DNA from 2 places in the Streptomyces sp. NPDC048258 genome. Region 1 is predicted to be linked to the other one. Evidence: riboswitches for the same ligand, from Rfam matches in the RefSeq annotation. Region 1 holds a riboswitch; the other holds the start of a gene.
What was found. Region 1 has a riboswitch for S-adenosylmethionine ahead of thrC (threonine synthase). Riboswitches for the same ligand answer to the same signal wherever they lie in the genome.

Region 1 (7,323 bases):
GCAGATCCACACCGCGTCCGGCTGCTCGGCCAGGGCCGCGGAGAGTCCGGAGACGAGACCGCCCCCGCCGCGCCGGGCACTGAGCGTGCCGTCGGCGGCGAGGACGTACGAGAGCGGGCCGCGGTTCGCTGCAACGAGTACCTGAGAAGCCATGCGGCCAACCTAGCCCGGCCCGCGCCCGCTCAAACCGTACGATCCCTCACGCCACGCTGCGCAGTGCGTACTCCTTGACGCCCAGCATCGGCGGCCGCTCCTCCGTGTCCACCGCGTACGTCCGCGGCACGAACCCGTCCGGCCCCCGCTCGAACTGCGTCAGCTCCGGCCGTACGAGATGACCGCGCGAGAGCCGCAGCTGCGCGGTGCGGTATATCGCCGCGGCCATCCGGCCCAGCGCCTGCCCGTCCTGGTGGCGGTGGACCCGTACGCCCACGTCCACCTGGGCCAGCGCGTTCAGCCCGACCGTGTGCAGCGCGTCCACCAGCAGGCCCAGCTCGACGCCGTACCCGACGGGGAACGGCAGCCGCTCCAGCAGGGAGCGGCGTACGGCGTACTCGCCGCCCAGCGGCTGGACGAAGCCGGCCAGCTGCGGCCAGTGCAGGTTGAGCAGCGGGCGCGCCACCAGCTCCGTCACCCGGCCGCCCTGGCCGGGGGCGTCGCCCAGCGGGCGGTCGTACATCGCCTTGACGAACTGCACGTCCGGTTCGGTCAGCAGCGGCCCCACGATCCCGGAGACGAAGTCGGCCGAGAAGTCCCGCAGGTCGGCGTCGACGAAGCAGACGATGTCCCCGGCGGTGGCCAGCAGGGAGCGCCACAGCACCTCGCCCTTGCCGGGCAGCGCCGGGATCCGCGGCAGGATCTCGTCGCGGTGCACGACGCGGGCGCCGGCCTTCGCCGCCACCTCCGCCGTCCGGTCGCTGGAGCCCGAGTCGATGACCACTAGTTCGTCCACGAGGGGGTACGGCAGTCCCTCGATCAGCTCGCGCCGGATCACCTCGACGATCGCGCCGACCGTCGCCTCCTCGTCGAGCGCGGGCAGCACCACGCTGACCGTGGTCCCAGCCGCCCGTTTCCGGTCCAGCAGCTGGTCGAGCGGTCGGTCGGCGGCGGACCAGGAGCGGTCGGCCAGCCAGCGCTCCACCTCTTCCAGCACCCTCGGTACTCCCTGCATCGTCACTTGTTTGGACCGATTTGTGATCCATCTCGCGGTTCGGACGGCTGTCTCAACCGCCCGGCCCTTCGGTTACAGTCTTGAACAACGCAGAGGACCACCGCATGCCGGGGGTCCTCGCGCACAAACGCCCGGACGCGCCACAGAGCGCGCGGCCCGGTGCCATACCGCTCATCCAGAGGGGCAGAGGGACACGGCCCGTTGAAGCCCCGGCAACCCTCCAGTCGGTTCTCGCGATGCGTTTTCACGCACCTCCGCGAGGTCCCCGGCTAGGGAAGGTGCCAATTCCGTCTCATGGCGAAGTGCGCCATGGGGAAGATGAGGAGAAAGGGCCTCGCCATCATGGCTGCACAGACTGTCGCCACCTCTGCCGGAACCGGAACCGTCGACCTCGGACCTGCCACCGGCCTTTCCTGTCGCGAGTGCGGTACCCGCTTCGAGCTCGGACCCATCTTCGCGTGCGTCGAGTGCTTCGGACCTCTGGAAGTCGCCTACGACCTCCCGACCGGCACGGGTTCATCTGAAGACGTCGAGGCCCTGCGCGCCGCGATCGAGGCCGGCCCGAACAACATCTGGCGGTACGCGCCGCTGCTGCCCGTCCCCGCGGACGTGGCCTCCAAGCCGAGCCTGAACCCGGGCTTCACCAAGCTCGTGGACGCGGAGAACCTGGCCAAGGAGCTCGGTGTCACCGGCAAGCTCTACGTCAAGGACGACTCCGGCAACCCGACGCACTCCTTCAAGGACCGCGTCGTCGCGATCGCCGTCGAGGCGGCCCGCGCCTTCGGCTTCACCACCCTGTCCTGCTCCTCCACCGGCAACCTGGCCGGCGCCGTCGGCGCCGCCGCCGCCCGGGCCGGTTTCCGCTCCTGCGTGTTCATCCCGCACGACCTGGAGCAGGGCAAGGTCGTCATGGCCGGTGTCTACGGTGGCGACCTGGTCGGCATCGAGGGCAACTACGACGACGTGAACCGCTTCTGCTCCGAGCTCATCGGCGACCCGCTGGGCGAGGGCTGGGGCTTCGTCAACGTCAACCTGCGCCCGTACTACGGCGAGGGCTCCAAGACCCTGGCGTACGAGATCTGCGAGCAGCTCGGCTGGCAGCTGCCCGACCAGATCGTCATCCCGATCGCGTCCGGCTCGCAGCTGACGAAGATCGACAAGGGTCTGCAGGAGCTGATCAAGCTCGGCCTCGTCGAGGACAAGCCGTACAAGATCTTCGGCGCCCAGGCCGAGGGCTGCTCCCCGGTGTCCACCGCCTTCAAGGCCGGCCACGACGTGGTCCGCCCGCAGAAGCCGAACACCATCGCCAAGTCCCTCGCCATCGGCAACCCGGCGGACGGCCCGTACGTCCTGGACATCGCGCGGCGCACCGGCGGCTTCGTCGAGGACGTCAACGACGAGCAGGTCGTCGAGGCCATCAAGATCCTCGCGCAGACCGAGGGCATCTTCGCCGAGACGGCGGGCGGCGTGACCGTCGGCGTCACGAAGAAGCTCATCGAGAACGGGCAGCTCGACCCGGCGCTGACCACCGTCGTCCTGAACACCGGTGACGGCCTCAAGACCCTGGAGGCGGTGGTCGCGGACAGCGGCCAGACCGCCACCATCCGCCCGAGCCTGGACGCGTTCCGCGCCGCCGGCCTGGCCTGACCCTCCCCCCGCACACCGGAAAGGCAGTAGCGCCATGAGCGTCAACGTCCGCATCCCCACCATCCTGCGCACCTACACCGGCGGCAAGGCCGAGGTCCCGGCCGAGGGCGCGACCCTGGCCGAGGTCATCGAGTCGCTGGAGAAGAGCCACCCGGGCATCGCCGCCCGTGTCCTGGACGACCAGGGCAAGCTGCGCCGCTTCGTGAACGTCTACGTCAACGACGACGACGTGCGCTTCGAGGGTGGGCTGGAGGCGGCGACGCCGGACGGCGCCGGTGTGTCGATCATTCCCGCCGTCGCCGGCGGCTGCTGACACGCGAAAACCGTAATTGCCCCCTCCGCTAAAAGCGGAGGGGGCAATTCTGCTTGATTGGGCGCGGTAGAGTTGGGGAAGTCCCCTCCGCTGGACTTGCCCGCCGCATATGAACGGGCCGCGGCAGGGTTGACATTCAGTCAATATGCAAGCGCGGTATGGGGCTTTGGTGAGATTTGCCGGGTCCGAGTTGCCCTGCCATATGCCAAATTTTCACTCTATTTCAATGTTTCTGGGTGTCCTGAATTCTCGTCGGATTGACCTGTTGCAGACAGCACCGGCGCAGATACATTCAGCCTCGGTCGACGCGTTCCGACGCAAGTTCTGACCCGGGAGCGCGAAGTGCGTTCCTGCGCAAGGGCCAGTAATAGGGGAGTTAGGCATGGCTCAGGGCACCGTCAAGTGGTTCAACGCGGAGAAGGGCTACGGCTTCATCGCGGTCGACGGTGGTGCGGATGTGTTCGTCCACTACAGCGCCATCCAGATGGACGGGTACCGCACCCTTGAAGAGGGTCAGCGGGTCGAGTTCGAGATCTCGCAGGGCCAGAAGGGTCCGCAGGCGGACATGGTCAAGCTCGCACTCGGCTAGTCCTGGCGCGATCGACCGCCCACGCGTACGTAAGAGGGGCCCACATCCTGGACACGGGGTGTGGGCCCCTCGTGCGTTCAGGGGGCCGTTCACGGGGGCGTTCACCCAAGCCGCTTGCACTCGAGGGGGTCGAGTGCTAATCATTGGCGTTAGCACTCTCCAGGTGAGAGTGCTACCACACGAGGACCGGGTCGGTGAGGCCCGCAGGGTCCGGCGGGAAGGAACCGCCGGGCACGCAGGCCGTCCGTCGCGGGCGCGGGCGCGGTCCGGGAGCAATCCACCGCTGTCCGGGAGGACCACTTCAGATGGCCAAGATCATTGCGTTCGACGAGGAGGCCCGGCGCGGTCTCGAGCGTGGGATGAACCAGCTCGCCGACGCCGTCAAGGTCACCCTTGGCCCCAAGGGTCGCAACGTCGTCCTTGAGAAGAAGTGGGGCGCGCCCACGATCACCAACGATGGTGTCTCCATCGCCAAGGAGATCGAGCTCGAGGACCCGTACGAGAAGATCGGCGCCGAGCTGGTCAAGGAAGTCGCCAAGAAGACGGACGACGTCGCGGGCGACGGTACGACCACCGCCACCGTCCTGGCCCAGGCGCTCGTCCGCGAGGGCCTGCGCAACGTGGCCGCCGGCGCCAACCCGATGGCCCTCAAGCGCGGCATCGAGAAGGCCGTCGAGGCCGTCTCCGGCGCCCTGCTGGAGCAGGCGAAGGATGTCGAGACCAAGGAGCAGATCGCTTCCACGGCCTCCATCTCCGCCGCCGACACCCAGATCGGCGAGCTCATCGCCGAGGCCATGGACAAGGTCGGCAAGGAAGGCGTCATCACCGTCGAGGAGTCCCAGACCTTCGGTCTGGAGCTGGAGCTCACCGAGGGCATGCGCTTCGACAAGGGCTACATCTCGGCGTACTTCGCCACCGACATGGAGCGTATGGAGTCGGCTCTCGACGACCCGTACATCCTGATCGTCAACTCCAAGATCGGCTCGGTCAAGGACCTGCTGCCGCTCCTGGAGAAGGTCATGCAGTCCGGCAAGCCGCTGCTGATCATCGCCGAGGACGTCGAGGGCGAGGCCCTGTCGACCCTGGTCGTCAACAAGATCCGCGGCACCTTCAAGTCCGTCGCCGTCAAGGCCCCGGGCTTCGGCGACCGCCGCAAGGCCATGCTCGGCGACATCGCCATCCTCACCGGTGGCACGGTCATCTCCGAGGAGGTCGGCCTCAAGCTGGAGAACGCCGGTCTCGACCTGCTCGGCCGCGCCCGCAAGGTCGTCATCACCAAGGACGAGACCACCATCGTCGACGGTGCCGGTGACAGCGACCAGGTCGCCGGTCGCGTGAACCAGATCCGCGCCGAGATCGAGAACTCCGACTCGGACTACGACCGCGAGAAGCTCCAGGAGCGCCTCGCGAAGCTGGCCGGCGGCGTGGCCGTCATCAAGGCCGGCGCCGCGACCGAGGTCGAGCTCAAGGAGCGCAAGCACCGCATCGAGGACGCCGTGCGCAACGCGAAGGCGGCCGTCGAGGAGGGCATCGTCGCCGGTGGTGGCGTGGCCCTGCTGCAGGCCTCCGCGGTCTTCGAGAAGCTGGAGCTCACGGGCGACGAGGCGACCGGCGCCAACGCCGTGCGCCTGGCCCTGGAGGCCCCGCTCAAGCAGATCGCCGTCAACGGTGGTCTCGAGGGTGGCGTCGTCGTCGAGAAGGTCCGCAACCTGCCGATCGGTCACGGCCTCAACGCCGCGACCGGCGAGTACGTGGACATGATCGCCGAGGGCATCATCGACCCGGCCAAGGTCACGCGCTCCGCGCTGCAGAACGCCGCGTCGATCGCCGCGCTGTTCCTGACCACCGAGGCCGTCATCGCCGACAAGCCCGAGAAGGCCGGCGCCGGCGCGCCGGGCGGCATGCCGGGCGGTGACATGGACTTCTGATCGACCCCTGGCTTCGGCCTCTGGTTGATCGGCTGTTCTCGAACGAGGGCGGCACTCCCTGCGGGGGGTGCCGCCCTCGGGCGTTTCGGGCGGCGTCAGAAGCCCGAGCTGTCAATGTCGAAGCCGAAGGGGTCCGGGATGGGCAGGGGTGCACCGAAGGGCACCGTCTTGCGGAACTGATACCCGTGCGGCGAGGGGTCCGAGAAGCAGGTGATCTCGGACCCCTGCATGTCGACGATCAGGTAGACGGGGACGAGCTGTCCGTACACGTCCATCTTCTCGTGCCAGTCCACGTCCTTGGTGGACACCGAGGTGAACTCGGCCACCAGGGAGAGTGCCGCTCCGTCCAGGTGCCTCCCCTCGCCGTCGAAGGCAGACTCGTCGACCACGTAGAGATCGGGGCCGTAGGCGCGCCCGGCGTCAGGGAACTGGAAGAGGAACGGCGCGATGTCCGCGACGTGACCCTCCGGGGCGTGGGCCTCGAGCTGCTCACGCAGCGCCCGCATGGGGCGGTAGTAACGCAGCCTGGACCACGGTGACACGATGATCTTCCCCCGGATGAGCTCGGCTTTGAAGCCGTCTGGCGTGTCCATCTCCTCGACGGTGCGCAGGAGCGTCTCGAACGTCGGCGGTGCCGCCTGCCCTATCGGTGTGGCCCGTTCGATCATGATCGTCACCGTTGTCCTCCGCGTGGCGTGCTGTGCACTGGGCGTGAGCCTCGTTCCAGGCTAGCGGCGCGTGGGTGGTCGCGCCCGGGTGCCGAGACGGATCACCACCGATCGGGGGGCTTTGATTGACTGGGGGCATGAGCGATCTCTTCGTCAAGATCTGCGGGCTCAAGACCGCGCAGGACGTCGACGTGGCCGTGGCGGCCGGGGCGCAGGCCGTCGGGTTCGTCTTCGCCCCCGGCAGCCCCCGTACGGTCGACGCGGCCACCGCGCGGGAGCTGGCCGCGCGGGTGCCGGACGGGGTGCTCACCGTCGGGGTGTTCCGGGGGCAGTCGGTGGCGGAGGTGCGCCGGTTCGCCGAGGAGAGCGGCGTACGGGGCGTACAGCTGCACGGCGAGGAGGGCCCCGAGGACTTCGCGGCGCTGCGCGCCGAGGGGCGGACGCTGCTGCGGGCCACCGCCGGGCATGTGAAGCGCTGCGGCGAGTACGGGGAGGACCTGCTGCTCCTCGACGCCCCCGACCCGGGCTCCGGCAAGCCGTGGAACTGGGGGTCGGCGGACTTCACGGCGCCCGAGGGCAAGTGGCTGCTCGCCGGCGGGCTGAACCCGGGCAATGTCCGGGAGGCCGTCGAGGTCACCGGGGCATGGGGCGTGGACGTTTCCAGCGGCGTGGAGAGCGAGCGCGGGGTGAAGTCGCCCGATCTGATGCGCGCCTTCATCGAGGCGGCGCGCGCCCCCGGTCGCTGAACGCTTCCATGCGATTACCCTGTGCGATGATTCCGGCATGGGTGCGTCCGGTTGGGGGCACACACCCTGCATGGACTCGGAACAGCTCGGCTGGCTGCGGCGCTTGACGTCCCGGCTCGCCCCGGCGGGCGCGGGCGGCGGCGCGGTCGCGCTCAGGCCGCGCCTCGCCGCCGTCTTCACCGCCGATTTCGCCTCGCCCACCCAGTGGGTCGCGGGCCGCTCGTGGGCGTATCCCGACGGCGGCCCGACGAACCCGGGGGACAA
Region 2 (7,323 bases), 770 kb from region 1:
GGCGCGAGGTCTCCAGCGCCGTCTCCACCTCCGCCAGCCGGGACTTGAGCCGCCGGGTCTCGCTCTCGGCGGCGGCCACCCGCGCGGCCGCCTCGCCGCGGATCCCGTCGATCTCGGCGTTCACCTTGCGCAGGGCCGCCTCGCCGCGCTTGACGTCGCTGAGCGCGCTGCGCAGCTTGCGCTGAAGCGATTCCGCTTCCTTGCGGGCCTCGTCCAGCTCGGCCCGCACCTGTTCGCCGCCGGTGCGCTGCAGTTCCCGTACCTGGGCCAGCTCCTCGCGGAGCCGGTCCAGCTCGCGCCGGGTCTCCTCGCCGACCCGCTCGGCGTCGGCGCGCTGCGCCTCCTCGCCCGCGGCGGCCACCAGCTTGACCCAGCCGACCGGCCGCAGGACGTACGCGGCGGCCGCCACGTCCAGCGGATCGGCGGCGGCGGGCGGGGCGCCGGACTCCAGCGCGGCGGCCAGGTCCGCCTGCGCCTCGCGCAGCTTCTCGGCCACCCGGCCGCGGAACACGGGGTCGGTCTCGACCGCCGCGGCCATGGCGTTGCCCGCGAACTTGGCGCGCCGGGTCGGGGTGAACCGGGCGTACTGGCGCAGCTGCGCCGGAAGGTCCGCGACCGTCAGTCCGCCGAAGGCGTCCGAGACGAGCGCGACGACCCGGCGCCGCACGCCTTCCGGCAGCGGGCGGTCGAGCACCTCGGCGGCGTCGCCGGCCGCGTCGGCCGGCTCAGCGCCGCTTGCTGGCTCCACAATCCGTCACCCCTACCGTGATCTACCTGTGGGCGCGGCTCCCTCAGGAGTCCGCGCCCGGCCTGTCCACGAGCTCGATCTGGTCCACCGCGTTGCACCAGCGGCAGCGGACCGACTCGATGGTCTCATTGACCACCTCGCGCTCCTCGACCTTCGGCTCCCCGGCGAGGTCCAGGTGGACGTACTCGACGACCTTCGACGAACGGGTGACGTCGAAACGCGTGAGGTTGCCGCACAGGGTGCAGCGCCACCGGGTGGTGTCGGTCGGCAGGGGAACCGTCATCAGGCCGCTCACTCCTTCATAGCTGCTGAAGCTGCTGTAGCTGTTGTAGCTGATTCAATTAAAGCCGTCTGCTGAGCCGTCTGCGCCGTTCGGGGAGACCGCAGCTCGTAACCCTACGGCCTGCCACCGCTTCAGGTGGGCCTGGTTGCGTCATGCTCTGTCACATGATCGTAAGGTGGCAGGCCGTTCGCGAGGCCGCCCGGGGACCGGTGGTCACCCATGCGCTGATCGCGGGCTGCGCGGTGGTGTTCGTACTGAGCCCGGCCTCGGGGCTGAACCCGGGCTACGGGACGGGCGACGGGCTGCTGGCCGCCGGGACGGACTACTTCCGGCGCTGGGGCGTGATCCCGGACGAGCTCTTCACGGGCACCCCCCGGGCCTGGCTGACCCCGCTGACCGCGCTGTTCGTGCACGGCAGTTGGCTGCACCTGCTCGGGAACATGCTCTTCCTCTTCGTCTTCGGCGCGATGACGGAGGAGCGGATGGGCCGCCCGGCGTTCCTCGTCTTCTACGTCTGTACGGGGTACGTGGCCCTGGCGGCGTACGCGGCGGCCAACGCGGGGTCCTCGCAGACCCTGGTCGGGGCGTCGGGGGCCATCTCGGCGGTGCTGGGCGCCTTCCTGTACCTGCTGCCGCGCGCCAGGGTGACGAGCCTGTTCCCGTTCCTGTTCTTCCTGCCGCTGCGGTTCCCGGCGTGGATCGTGCTGCTGTTCTGGTTCGCCCTCCAGTGGGTGGCGGCGCACCGGGCGGGCAGCGGGCCGGGGGTCGCCTACCTGGCCCACCTGGTGGGCTTCTCGGTCGGCTTCCTGTACGCGTGGGCGCGCTATCGGCGTACCGCCGAGAGGTGTTCCGTAGTCCAGGAGTAGCCGGTCTCGATGTTGTGGAAGGCGGTGACGGCGCAGGCGGCGTCGTTGATCGTGTTGAAGTCGACGCGACCGCTGTTCAAGTTGTAGCGAACCAGTCACGCAGCGTGCCATTGTCGGCTAATTTCATCACGGGAGGTGACGACGATGCAGGCTGCCCAGGCACGCAAGTTCCGAGGAAAGAACAAAGCCCCGAAGTGGACCAAACCCGATGACGGGATGGTGTCGGTGATGGTGCTGCCGCTGGCCGTCACCGATCCCGCCGACCTCGCCCGGCTGGGCAAGCTCTTCGGCGCGATGTGGAACATCAAGCGAGCCGTCCGGAAGGACGCCCGCGCCAAGGTCGATGCGTACTGGGCCGCCAAGCACGAACGCGGCGAGCACGGGGCGAAGGCCGTACGGCAGCGTCTCGGCCTCTCCCGTGAGGCCCTTGAGCGCCGGACGCGCCCGCTCCCATACCACTGGGAAGAAGTGGGAGACCTTCCGCCTCGTCGGCACTCTCCGCGGGCACGTCATGGCTTACACAAACGGCGGGCAGCACGCGTTGATGCCGCCCCGGCGGATGTCCAAGCCCGAGCTGCCTTCCGGCACGGTGCCCACTGGCAAGACCTCCCCATCGGGCAAACCGCTGATGCGGAAGGCGACGTGGTGGGACCACACCGGCCCCCTCGCCGTCGTCTTCGCGGGCGGACCTGACTCCGGCGCGGGTGACCTTGTGCTCCCGGTACGGATGCCACAGCAGCCCGGCCAGTACGCCCGTGTCGAACACTTCCTCTCCACCCCCGGCCGCTGGCACAAGGTGGATCTCGTCCGCCGCCGGAAGGCGGGTGCGCCGGGCGGCTGGGTGTACGAGGCACAGCCCAAGGCGGTGACGGTTCCGGGCGGTGCCCGCGCAGCCCGGTCCAATGGGGTACCGAAGCAGGCGTACCGCCGTGACCGCCTCTCGGCCGGTTACCGGGAGCTGCGCACCCGACAGGCCGAACACGCCGCCTCCATCGCCGAGCACCGCCGCCACCGCGCCCGCAGCGTGGCTCGCGACATCATCGCCGTCCACGGCGCCGTGCTCGTCGCGGAGGACTGCGACATCCGCAGCTGGTACCGGCTGTGGGGCAAACGCCTCTCCCGGACCACACCCGGCCTGCTCATCGCCGCGCTCGACCGCGAGTGCCGGGCCGCAGGCGGACGGCTCGTCCGCGCCTCCACCTGGTCCACCGCCCTGTCACAGCACTGCCTGTGCGGAGAGCGGGTCAACAAGACGCTGCGGGACCGTGAGCACAAGTGCATCGCGTGCGGCCTCGTCGGCAAGCGTGACCTCGTGTCCGCCGCGCTGGCCGCGTTCGTCCGCCTCACCGACGTGGACGACCCCAAGACCGCGTACCTGGACACCACGATGTCCCGGCACGCACAGATCATCTTCTCGACTGGGCTGGAAGAAGCCCTGTGTGAGTCAACCGCAGCGAGCCAGAACACCTCTCGGGGCGCTGGTCACGTGGCAGTCCCGCCCCAGCGCGGGACCTCTGCTCACCGAACCGCCGGAAAGCGGCCCCGAGCGACCCCGGATGACACACGCACCGTGCGTGACCACGCCGGAAAGCCCGGATGCCGCCCCGGCTGCAATCCTCAGCTCACCTTTGGTGACTTACGGATCAAGTCTTAGAGTGAGGCGACCAGCGACGGCCACCGAGGGAGACAGCCAGCCGTGATCACCGCGATCGTGCTCATCAAGACCAGCGTGGACCGCATCCCCGAGATCGCCGAGTCCATCGCCGCGCTGGACAGCGTCAGCGAGGTCTACTCCGTCACGGGGACGTACGACCTGATCGCGCTGGTCCGCGTGGCCCGCCACGAGAACCTGGCGGACATCATCCCGGGCCGCATCAGCAAGATCCCGGGCGTCGAGGCGACGGACACGCACGTGGCGTTCCGTACGTACTCCCAGCACGACCTGGAAGCGGCCTTCGCGATCGGCCTCGACGCGTAGCGCCTCCCGCGGGGCCTGCGGGTACGCCCCGGGCTTCGCCCCCTGCCCCTCCGCTGCGCGGCCCTGGCTCCGGTGCGCCTCAAGCGCCGGCGGGGCTGGGTTCGCCCCCCGGGCGGGGTCTTGACCGCCGGCCCGGTCCGCGGGGTCCCTCCGGGACGTCTCCTCGGCTCGCGCACCAAGCCTCGTCACGGCGTTCAGCCGTGGTTGCGCGCTCGTCCTGCGGGGACGCCCCTGCGCGCCCCCGCTCCCCCCGGCATGCAAGACCCCGCCCGGGTGCGGGGGGAGTCGATTCACACCCCGCACCCGGGCGGGACCCCGCCCCGCCGGCGATTGAGGCGGACAGCAAGCTCAGACCGCCGGGACGCAGCGGCCCTCTTCCGTGCGGTACTGCCACTTCGCGCCGTCCGCGACGAGTTCCTTCACCGCGCGGACGAAGCGGGCCACGTGCTCGTCGGGGGTGCCGGCGCCGAAGCTGACGCGGATGGCGTTGAGGGAGCGCTCGCCCGGGGCGGCCTCCGGGGCTCCGCACTCGCCCTGGGCCTGGGGCTCGCTGCCCAGCAGGGTGCGGACCAGGGGGTGGGCGCAGAAAAGGCCGTCGCGCACGCCGATGCCGTACTCGGCGGAGAGCGCCGCCGCGAAGTGGGAGCTGTTCCAGCCGTCCACCACGAAGGAGATGACGCCGACGCGCGGGGCGTCGTCCCCGAAGAGGGACAGGACGCGGACCGCCGGGACATCGGCCAGGCCCTCGCGGACCGTGGCGATGAGGTGGCGCTCCCGGGCGACCAGGGCATCGAAGCCCGCCTCGGTCAGGGCCTTGCAGGCGGAGGCGATGGAGTAGACGCCGATGACGTTCGGGGAGCCGGCCTCGTGGCGGGCGGCGGTGGTGTTCCACTCGACGTCCACGCCGCCGTCCTCGCGCCGGGCGACCTTGCGGGAGGCGCCGCCGCCCGCGAGGTACGGCTCGGCGTCACGCAGCCAGTCCGCGCGGCCGGCGAGGACGCCCGAGCCGAAGGGGGCGTAGAGCTTGTGCCCGGAGAAGGCGACCCAGTCCACGTCCAGGTCCTGTACGGAGACGGGGTGGTGCGGAGCGAGCTGGGCGGCGTCCAGGACGATCCGCGCGCCGTGGGCGTGCGCGGCCGCCGCGAGTTCCTTCACCGGCCACAGCTCACCGGTGACGTTGGAGGCGCCGGTGACGCAGACCAGGGCCGGGCCGTAGGGGTCCCGGTCGGCCAGCGCCCGCTCCAGGGTGGCGACGGCCTCGTCCGGGGTGCGGGGCGCGTTGAGGTAGGTGACCTGCGCGTTCGTCCAGGGCAGCAGCGAGGCGTGGTGCTCGGTCTCGAAAACGAACACCTGGCAGTCGGCCGGGAGCACGGCGGCGAGCAGGTTCAGGGAGTCCGTGGTGGACCGGGTGAAGACCACCTGGTCGGAGGGGCGGCAGTCGAGGAACTCGGCGACCGTGACGCGGCTCTGCTCGAAGAGGTCGGTGGAGAGCTGCGAGAGGTAGCCGGCGCCGCGGTGCACGCTGCCGTAGTACGGGGCGTACGCGGCCACGTCGTCCCAGACCCGCTGGAGCGCCGGGGCGCTGGCCGCGTAGTCGAGGGCCGCGTAGGTGACCTCGCCGCCGGTGACGAGCGGGACGGTGACGTCCCGGCCGAGGACCGGCAGCGGCTCGGCACAGGCGGGGTCGACGGCGGTTGCGACGGCGGTGGCGGCGGTGGTCGCGGTGGCGGCGACGGCGGTGGCGGCAGCGGCGTTCAGGGATGCGGACATGGCGGAATCTCCCGGCAGGCAGGGGTGAATGGCTTCGGTGTGCCCGTACGCGACGCGGGTACGGCTCGGCGGCCGACCGGGGTACGGGAAGTCCTCGGACGAAGGCGGGTACACGGAAGTGACCCTGATCCGAGGGTTGAAGAAGGGGCGGAGTCGCCCTATCGCATTCGCTTGCTCACGGAAAACGCTCCTCGAGAGACCAGGACCCCTGGTGTCGAGGGATCCGCGCTTGCCGTAGACCTCGCTGCCTACGACCTGGTCATCACCCGGGGCACCCCGCCACGGAAGGAGGGTTGCCGGACAGCAAGCCGGGGCCTAAACGCTGTCACTCGTGACCTGTCCAGCATCCTGCCACATGATCCCCCGTACGCAAGACCCCGGTCCGAATGGCGGACCGGGGTCTTGGCCGAAAACGATCAATCGGAATCAGGCGCGCTGCGCGCTGCGCGCACGCTACGCGTTGCTCGCCGCCACCCACCGCCGCCTTCTCCACGCCGTGCTCGCACCGCTCGGCCGCGGGCGGCCTCGCGGGCTTCGCCCGGCTGCGCCGGCCTCCGGCCGTCGACACGCGGGGCCGGGTCCGGGAGGCCACGCCCCCCGGACAGCGGCGCACGCTAGGCGTTGCTAGCCGCCACCCATCGCTCCAGCGCCGCGCGGGCCGCGCCCGAGTCGATCGACTCCGCCGCGCGGGTGATGCCCGCCGCGAGCTGCTCCTCCAGGGTGCCGGTGCCCGGGTCCAGCGCGACCAGGGCCGCCGCCGAGTTCAGCAGGACCGCGTCGCGGACCGGGCCCGTCTCGCCGGAGAGGAGGCGGCGGGCGACATCCGCGTTGTACGAGGCGTCCGCGCCGCGCAGCTCCGACACGTCGACCAGGGCGATGCCGACGTCCCGCGGGTCGAAGGCCTGCTCCGAGACCTTGCCGTCCCGGACCCACCACACCCGCGAGGTCGAGGTCGTGGTCAGCTCGTCCAGGCCGTCGTCACCCCGGAAGACCAGCGCGGAGGAGCCCCGCTCGGCGAGCACGCCCGCCACGATCGGGGCCATCCGGGCGTCGGCCACGCCGGTGGCCTGCGCCCTGACCTTCGCCGGGTTGGTCAGCGGGCCGAGGACGTTGAAGGTGGTCCTGATGCCCAGTTCCTTGCGCGCCCCCGCCACGTGCCGCAGCGCCGGGTGGAACTTCACCGCGAAGCAGAAGGTGATGCCGGCCTCCTCGGCGACCTCGACGACCCGCGCGGGGGTGAGGTCGAGGTTGACGCCGAGCTTCTCCAGGACGTCCGAGGCCCCGCTCGCGGAGGACGCGGCCCGGTTGCCGTGCTTGACCACCTTGGCGCCGGTACCGGCGACCACGATCGCCGACATCGTCGAGATGTTCACCGTCTTGGCCCCGTCGCCGCCGGTGCCGACGATGTCCACCGTCGGGCCCGACACCTCGATCAGGTTGGCGTGCTCGTACATCGCCCGTACGAGGCCGTTGATCTCGGCGACCGTCTCCCCCTTGGCCCGCAGCGCGACCGTGAAGCCGGCGATCTGGGCGTCGGTGGCCTCCCCGCGCATGATCTTGTCCATGGCCCAGGCGGTGTCGTCCGCACTCAGGTCCTGGCCGGTCAGCAGGGCGTCGAGAACGCCCGGCCAGCCACGGGCCGCCACGCTGTCGCCGCCTGCCGGGGTCACAACGTTCA

Region 2: another riboswitch for S-adenosylmethionine. It lies ahead of ACGFYQ_RS03665 (aminotransferase class V-fold PLP-dependent enzyme); the one in region 1 lies ahead of thrC (threonine synthase).

Annotation. Positions count from the first base shown of each region.
Region 1 is NZ_JBICZH010000001.1:22,374-29,696, forward strand. Features, by position in the region: gene ACGFYQ_RS00120 (trehalose-6-phosphate synthase) at 1-153, opposite strand, end outside; gene ACGFYQ_RS00125 (glucosyl-3-phosphoglycerate synthase) at 200-1,150, opposite strand; SAM riboswitch class I at 1,337-1,493, shown strand; gene thrC (threonine synthase) at 1,511-2,815, shown strand; gene ACGFYQ_RS00135 (MoaD/ThiS family protein) at 2,850-3,128, shown strand; gene ACGFYQ_RS00140 (cold-shock protein) at 3,511-3,717, shown strand; gene groL (chaperonin GroEL) at 4,023-5,645, shown strand; gene ACGFYQ_RS00150 (Uma2 family endonuclease) at 5,741-6,313, opposite strand; gene ACGFYQ_RS00155 (phosphoribosylanthranilate isomerase) at 6,451-7,059, shown strand; gene ACGFYQ_RS00160 (beta-glucanase) at 7,130-7,323, shown strand, end outside.
Region 2 is NZ_JBICZH010000001.1:788,862-796,184, reverse strand. Features, by position in the region: gene ACGFYQ_RS03695 (NYN domain-containing protein) at 1-751, opposite strand, end outside; gene ACGFYQ_RS03690 (hypothetical protein) at 792-1,031, opposite strand; gene ACGFYQ_RS03685 (rhomboid family intramembrane serine protease) at 1,196-1,897, shown strand; gene ACGFYQ_RS03680 (hypothetical protein) at 2,024-2,356, opposite strand; gene ACGFYQ_RS03675 (hypothetical protein) at 2,409-3,551, shown strand; gene ACGFYQ_RS03670 (Lrp/AsnC family transcriptional regulator) at 3,594-3,875, shown strand; gene ACGFYQ_RS03665 (aminotransferase class V-fold PLP-dependent enzyme) at 4,224-5,645, opposite strand; SAM riboswitch class IV at 5,866-5,982, opposite strand; gene trpD (anthranilate phosphoribosyltransferase) at 6,260-7,323, opposite strand, start outside.